Linked DNA regions of Gemmobacter sp. 24YEA27. The protein of the gene in region 2 interacts with the protein of the main gene of each other region in a pairwise test. Links are inferred from orthologs where the notes say so. Each region holds a gene or a part of one and is shown on either strand. Other genes may lie near its edges.

The links. Proteins that work in one complex are often made in the same cells at the same time.
Region 1: the proteins of QNO18_RS01715 (region 2) and trkA interact in binary tests that used the Escherichia coli proteins (3 or more experiments, as listed by UniProt). The link is inferred for Gemmobacter sp. 24YEA27 from one-to-one orthologs.

What each region holds. Positions count from the first base shown.
Region 1 is NZ_JASJPW010000001.1:2,701,469-2,704,975, forward strand. What follows is about bases 627-3,507. They hold trkA (Trk system potassium transporter TrkA), read right to left. Parts: upstream 2,815-3,507; coding sequence 1,438-2,814; downstream 627-1,437. Other genes in these bases: QNO18_RS13450 (potassium transporter TrkG), read right to left, coding at 627-1,438; QNO18_RS13460 (sigma-54 dependent transcriptional regulator), read right to left, coding at 2,913-3,507. Also shown: more of QNO18_RS13450, read right to left, coding at 1-626. UniProt on the Escherichia coli protein: Part of the constitutive potassium transport systems TrkG and TrkH. May regulate the transport activity of TrkG and TrkH systems. Binds to NAD(+) and NADH.
Region 2 is NZ_JASJPW010000001.1:339,266-343,416, reverse strand. Bases 1-2,785 are described here. They hold QNO18_RS01715 (PTS sugar transporter subunit IIA), read right to left. Parts: upstream 1,733-2,785; coding sequence 1,268-1,732; downstream 1-1,267. Other genes in these bases: lptB (LPS export ABC transporter ATP-binding protein), read right to left, coding at 2,610-2,785; raiA (ribosome-associated translation inhibitor RaiA), read right to left, coding at 1,779-2,354; QNO18_RS01720 (hypothetical protein), read left to right, coding at 938-1,099; QNO18_RS01725 (monovalent cation/H+ antiporter subunit A), read right to left, coding at 1-520. Also shown: more of lptB, read right to left, coding at 2,786-3,386; QNO18_RS01700 (LptA/OstA family protein), read right to left, coding at 3,386-3,901; LPS export ABC transporter periplasmic protein LptC, read right to left, coding at 3,898-4,151. UniProt on the Escherichia coli protein: Seems to have a role in regulating nitrogen assimilation.

The DNA of each region.
Region 1 (3,507 bases), 2.4 Mb from region 2 along the record:
CCCAGGACAGCGGCTCGGCCCCGGCAAGCCAGGCGAGCTGGCCGGTGGTGGTCAGGGCCGAAAGGCAGAAGATCAGCGCCTCGGTGAACCGCAGTCCGAACAGGGTCAGCGCGGCGGTGATCAGGCCGACCGATATCGCGAAAAGCATAAAGAAAATCCAGGCGAACCAGGCGCCGCGCCCGGCAAGCCTGCGCGCCTCGGCGCCGCTGCCGATGGAATGCGGGTGGATGATGCGTTCCAGCTCGCGCTTGCCCTGGAGGCCAAGCGCCCAGACCCGAAGAAGCGTCACCCCGCCGGCGGTCGTCGCCACCCCGCCGCCGATGATCGCAAGCCCCATCAGCATCAGCCCCGGCGATCCCATCCCCGCCCAGTTGCGCGCCGAACTCCACCAGATGCTTTCATAGCCGGTGGTGGTCAGGAAGGAGGCGGCGGTAAAGAGAGATCCCCAGAAGGCGCGGATCAGCGCGGCAAGGCTCTCCTCGCCGCCCGCCCCGGCATCCGCCACCAGATGGCGGAGCAGCAGAACGACGACCACAAGCGAGATCAGGATCAGGCCGAGCCGGATCTCGGGATCCTGGCGCAGCGATCCATGCACCTGGCCTGGCAGGTTGAACGGCATCAGATGGCGGCTGAGCGCCAGCAGGAAGAAAAAGAAGATCAGCACCTCGCCCGCGAGGCCGGAATATAACACCGCCTGCCCCGTCCCCGCCGAGATGCCGCTGGTCGAAAGCGTTCCCATCGCATGGGTCAGCGCGATCAGCCCGTTTTCGCCCGCGATCAGCAACATGATCCACAGTGCGAAGGTCAGCCCGGCATAGACCGGCAGGATCGCTGAAGACGCACGGGTCAGCCGCTCGCGCGGGTCGGTCAACCCGCCGGCGCGGCCGATCAGCTGGCTCTTTTGCCCCGGAAGCTGCCCCGAGATCACCTCGGCCCCGCCGAGGTTCAGAGGTGCGAGCACCGCCCAGGCCGCGATCAGCACGAAATAGGCGCCGAGCCAGCCCGCCATCGCCCGCCACAGATGGACAGAAGCCGGCAGCCGGTCGGGTGCATAGCCGGTGGCGCCGGTGGTGGTGAAAGACGAGATCATCTCGAACCACAGATTGAGCAGCGTGGTGTCGCGGATCAGCGGCACCAGCGGCAGGGCGAAGGCGACAGGCAGAAGAGCATAGGTTCCCGCCAGTGCTGCCAGCTGACTATGGGCGGAATGGCGGCGCTTTGGGTCGCGGGTCACCATGGCCAGCATCACGGTCAGCACGACAAGGAGGAGCCCGGAATAGAAAAAGCTCTGCGCCGTGCGGTGATCACTCAGGCTTGCGGCATGGGCCGCCGGGATCCAGCACAGGACCCCGACGACGCCCAGAGCCAGCACCAGAAGCGGCACATCCCATAACAGCGGGCGCCTGCCACCCCGCGGGAGCCCGGCCAGCGGCCGCATCAGAAGAAATCAATCGAGACCTGGAACAGGCGCTCGACCTCGGGCACATCTTTCACCAGGGCAAAGACCGCGACCAGATCACCGGGCTCGATCCGCGTATCAGGTTCGGGTTTGAGCATCCGGTCGCCCTTCATCACGCCGCCGACCAGCACGCCTTCGGGGAATGCAATATCGCGGATCATCTTGCCAGAGATCGGAGAGGTCGACATCACCTGGGCCTCGATCATCTCGGCCTCGCCATCGCCGAGCGAATAGACGGCGCGAACGCGGCCATGCCGGATATGGCGCAGGATCGACGAGACCGTGGTCGCGCGCGGATTGATCCAGGCGTCGAGATCCAGCGCCGCCATCAAAGGCGCCATGGTCGGGTCATTGACCAGCGCGATGGTCAGCGGGCAGCCCGCCTGTTTGGCGCGCACCGAAACCAGAAGATTGGTCTTGTCATCATCGGTGACCACCAGAACGGCATCGGCCCGGTCCACCCCTGCCTCGGCCAGCAGATCCATATCCATCCCGTCACCATTCAGCACGATGGTGCGCGACAGCTGATCGGCGGCGGCCTCGGCAATCTGGCGGTTCTTCTCGATCATCCGCACCCGGACCCGGTCGGACCGCGCCTCCAGCGCCCGCGCCACTGTCAGCCCGACATTGCCGCCGCCGACTATGACGATCCGGTCCTGCTTATGTTCACGCTTGCCAAAGATCCCGAGGCTGCGGCTCATATCCTCGGTATGGACGAAGAGATAGATCTGATCATCTTCCAGCAGCTGATCTTCGGGATGCGGCGCGAAGAGCTTCTCATTGCGGCGCACCCCCACCACGATCGCCCGGAGCGAGGGAAAGAGGTCATTGAGCTGGCGCAGGGGCGTGTTCAGCACCGGGCATTCCGGACCAAGACGGATCCCCAGCAGATGCGCGCGCCCCGACATGAAAACCTCGGTGTCAAAGGTTTCGGGCGCAGCAAGCCGCTGCAGCGCGGCCTCGGCCACCTCAAGCTCCGGGCTGATGATCACATCAATCGCCAGCCGGTCGGTGTTGTAGAGATCGGAATAGCCGGTCTCAAGATAGTTCTGCGCCCGGATCCGCGCGATGCGGCGGGTGACATTAAAGGCCGAAGCCGCGATCTGACAGGTGACCATATTCACCTCGTCGGAATAGGTCGCGGCGATCACCATATCGGCATCGCGGGCGCCGGCTTTTTCCAGAATGTCGGGATGGCTTGCAAAGCCCACAACGCCCTGAACATCCAGAACCTCGGTCGCGCGGCGGATCAGATCGGCATTGGTGTCAACGATGGTGACATCGTTTTTCTCACCGGCCAGCTGGCGCGCAATCTGCCAGCCGACCTGGCCGGCGCCGCAGATGATGACCTTCATAGGGTTCTCCTCTGGCCTCGCCCGCCGTCATTTGCCCTGTTTCGCAAAGCGCTTCCGAAAGGTCAATTCCCCCCCCGGAGATGCTGCCCGGGCCGTGCTCAGCCCGCCTCGCCCTCCTGGAAGTCGTCATCGAAATAGGCGCTGCGGGTGCCGGATTTCGACGAGGTCACCACACCGAGGCTTTTCAGCTTCCGGTGCAGCGCTGAACGTTCCATGCCGACGAAATTCGCCGTCCGCGAGATATTGCCGCCGAAGCGGTTGATCTGGGTGAGAAGATATTCGCGTTCAAAAAGCTCGCGCGCCTCACGCAGGGGCAATGTCGCCACCGCGCCGCCCAGCACCATCGTTTCACCGGCGCCGCTGGCCCCTTCGGCCCCGGGCAGCTCACGCGCTTCAATCTCGTCGGTGCCCTCGCCGAGGATCAGCACGCGTTCGATCATATTCCGCAGCTGACGGATATTGCCCGGCCAGGACATGGTCTGCAGCATCGCCTCGGCATCAGGGCTGATCGGGCGCAAAGGCAGGCCCTGGCTGCGATGGAACCAGGCCACGAAATGGCGGGCGAGTTCGGGAATGTCATCGCGACGATCTGCCAGCGAGGGCACCGGAATTGGCACCACGTTCAGGCGGTCAAACAGCTCCTGGCGGAAACGCCCGGCGCGGATTTCCCCCGGCAGATCGCGCGAGGTCGAG
Region 2 (4,151 bases):
CCCCCGCCGTCACGATCAGCGCCATCCGGGCACCGTCGCGGGCCGACTGGCTCTGATGCCAGTAGCCGATCAGGAGGAAGGACATGATCGAGGTCAGTTCCCAGAACACGACCAGCATCAGGATATTGCCCGAAAGGAGCATCCCGATCATCGCGCCGGTGAACGCCATCAGAAAGCTGTAAAACCGTGGCACCGGATCGGTTTTGGCCAGATAGAACCGCGCATAGATCACCACCAGAATGCCGATCGCCAGCACAATGAAGGTGAACATCCAGGCGAAACCATCCATCCGGAAATTCAGGTTGATCGAGAGGATCGGCAGCCAGCGCACAAGGCTGCGCACCACCTCGTCTTCCGAGACCTGCGGGTAAAGCGTGATCAGGATCACAAGGCCACCGGCAAGCGAAAGGCCCGAGACCCAGGCGGCCGCGCCATGCGAATTCACCGGAAGCGTGGCTGCGGCAATTGCTGCCAGAAACGGCAGCAACACGAGAATGAGGATCAGGTTCTGCTCGATCATTCTGTGGCCGTCACTCCTGTTTTGTCGCTTGTCATATCCATGCCCCCGCGCGCGCCTGAAACCACACTCTTACACGCCGCTCTCCGTGCCCCGGAGGGCTCGGTTGCGGCGATTCGCTTGTCATGGCTGACAAGGCGCGGAAGGTTTCCGGGGAAAACCGGGGGGAAGTTGTTTCCAAAATGGAAGATACAGGCCCTGGATTACAACCCCATAACAGACGAAACCGGCAGGAAAATGTCGGCTTTTCCATGGTTTCGCGGCGTCAGCGCGACATTGTGATGATCAACGAGCCTCTGCGGGGCGCGGATTGTACTCAGTTGTGATCACAAAGGCTGCCTCCTTTGGGCGACGCCCTGTCCTCGTGCCCGGGCGGCGCGGTGCCTGATCAGGATCAAAGGCCGGCATGGCTTTCGCGTCATGGTTGCTATGCGCAGCGCCCGCGCCACCGCGCGTCTGCCGGAGCCGGCAGGTGACCCCGTGGTGTGCGGCGGGCCAGAGTTGGATGGCGTCCCCGAGGCGAACTTCGGCTTTCACCCGCTGCGTCTCGCAAAGGGTGCGTTGATCCTCGTGCTGGGGTGATATCGCGCGTAATCCCCGAAATCGGGACACACGTTCCGCGACAGCGCTTTAGCTGAGCCTGGCAGTGAGCTGAGGATTTAAGTCAAGAGGAAGACAGCCTGCTTCCTCTTGAGGAAATTACTCTGCGGTTCCGGGGGTGAAGCCCCCGGCTGCCGCCCGCGCGCGAAATTACGCTTCCTGAGTGCTGCGCGCCTCTACGAGGATCGCGTGCAGCTTTGCGGGATCCGTGTTAGAGCGCAGTTTCGAGACCACGCTCTGGTCGCGCATAGTGCGGCTGACCAGGGCGAGTGCCTTCAGGTGGTCGACCCCGGAATCCTTTGGCGCGAGCAGGCAGAAGATCAGATCCACCGGCTGGCGGTCGACTGAATCATAATCCAGCGGCTTTTCCAGCCGGATGAAAATACCGGCGATACGGTCGAGTTCTTCGATCCGTGCATGGGGCAGGGCGATGCCATGCCCCACGCCGGTCGGACCCAGCGTCTCACGTTCCTGCAACCCGTCTACTGCGGGATCGGCCGGGATGTTCCAGGCCGATTGCGCGATATCCCCCAGCTCCTGGAAGAGGCGTTTCTTCGAAGTGAACTGGCCGACCACGCGGACGGCAGAGGGGACGAGAAGACTGGATAGTTCCATGAGAAAGCAGAAATCCTGTGGTCAGGCAGGGAAGGGCACCGGCCCGTCACCCGCTGTTGCGAGGGTCAATCCAGCCGATGTTGCCGTCGTCTCGACGATACACCACGTTCACGCCCCCATGGCCTTCATTGCGAAACACGAGCATTTTTTGCCCCGCCAGCTCCATTTGCATCACGGCCTCGCCGACGGTGATCGAAGGAATCTTCGTCTCCATCTCGGCAACTACGACCGGAGCAAGGGTTTCTGGCTCGGCATCCTCGTGTTCCTCGGATGGGGCGAGGATATAGGACGAGGCGGCGCCGAATTCAACTGGCCCCTTGCGATCGACGTGATGGCTGCGCAACCGGCGCTTGTAGCGGCGCACCTGCTTGTCCAGACGTTCGCGGCAGCTCTCGAAAGCGGCATAGATTTCCGTTGCATTGCCTTTGGCCGAGACATTCAGGCCGGTGGCCAGGTGGATCGTCGTCTCGCAGACGGATTCATGCGCCGCGCGCGAGAAGACCACCAGGCAATCGGTGGCACGCTGCGCATATTTTTCGATCAACTCGCCAATTTCGGCTTTGACATGAGTGGTCAGGGCCTCTCCGATGTCGATTTGTTTGCCGCTGATCTGGTAGCGCATGATAACTCCTCTGCTTTCAGGGCCGGGCCGGTGAACATGCTGTCACGAACCCGGGTCTTCAAAGACATGTCGTCTGTCGGGTCGTCTTTCTGATCTGGGGGCTGGTGGGAAGGACCGCAAGGCGGCGGGGCCATTTACGGCCGCCCTGACCTCGGTCGCGGTGGGCAATGCTTGCGCTCATATGACCATTTGGTGACAGCGCGCGCGGCCTGTCAACCGAATCGTCAGGCCTCTGCACGAGATCGCGCAAATGGCTCAGGCCATACGAAAATTTTCGCCCAGATAGACGCGGCGGACGGTCTCGTCCCGGACGATTTCATCGGTGGTGCCGGACATCAGCACCTTGCCGTCATGCAGGATATAGGCGCGGTCGACGATACCCAGCGTTTCTCGCACGTTGTGATCAGTGATCAGCACCCCGATGCCGCGCGATTTCAGGTCCTGGACCAGGTGCCGGATCTCATTCACCGCAATCGGATCGACCCCGGCGAAGGGTTCATCAAGCAGGAGATATTTCGGATCAGCGGCAAGGCAGCGCGCGATTTCGACCCGCCGGCGCTCGCCGCCCGACAATGCCAGGGCAGGGGCCTGGCGCAGATGGGTGATCGAAAATTCCGACAGCAGCTCCTCCAGCCGCTCGCGCCGTTTGTGGCGGTCGGCATGGGCGATTTCCAGGACGGCGAGGATATTGTCCTCGACCGAAAGGCCGCGAAAGATCGAGACCTCCTGCGGCAGATAGCCGATCCCAAGCCGCGCACGGCGATACATCGGCAAAGGCGTCACATCGCGCCCGTCAATCAGCACCTGGCCGCCTTCGGGCGTCACAAGACCGGCGATGGAATAGAAACAGGTGGTCTTGCCCGAGCCATTGGGGCCCAGAAGCGCCACCACTTCGCCGCGCCGCAGATCCATTGTCACATCGCGGATAACAGGGCGTTTCTTGTAGCTTTTCCGAAGGTTGCGGATCTGCAGCCCGGCGGATTCGGTCGCGTCCCGGGCCGCCGGCGGCTGCACATTATCAGCAAGAACCATCAGTTGGCTCCGGGCAGGAAGGTGGTCGAAACGCCGCCCTCCATCAGGCCGGTACCGGATTTCATCCGAATCGTCAGCTTTTGCCCGGAAAGCGCGCTGGCGCCCTGGGTCAGCAGCACATCACCTGTCATGACGACAAGTCCGCTGTCGATTTCATAGACCGCTTCGCGTGATTCGGCGGCATCCTGCGCGCTGGCGATGGTTACACCTCCGGTGGCGTGAAGACGCCTGATCGCCCGGCTGTCGGCGGCATATTCGACCCGCACTTCTGCCGCAGTCAGGCGCATCTCGCCCTGGCCTACGAGGACATTGCCTGAAAACACCGCCGAGCCATCGGCATTGTTCACCGAAAGCGTATCGGCCTTGATCTCGACCGGCAGGCTGGTGTCCTGGGTCATAGGGCCGAAAGAGATTGTCGCTCCCTGCGCCAAAACGGGCTGCACAAAGACGGGCGATACAGCCAGCGCCAGAATGAGCGTCAGCGGCGAAAGCAAAAGGCGGGCAATCGGTGTCATGGTGTATCCGTTTCGCGTCCTGGTGCGCCTGGCTCATATACCAGCTTTACCGAGCCTGAGAAAACCAGAAGATAGGGGGAGGCGGCCCCGGTGTCACTTTGCTGTGTCAGGGTGAAGCTGTCGGCGTCAATGGTGACCTGGGGGCCGCTTGCGGTGACCGCGCTGTCGCTTGCGGCGCCTGACCGGTCAAGCGCGGTGGTCAGCCGCTCGGTGACGATATGAAAGCCCGAGGATGTGTCGATCTCGACCC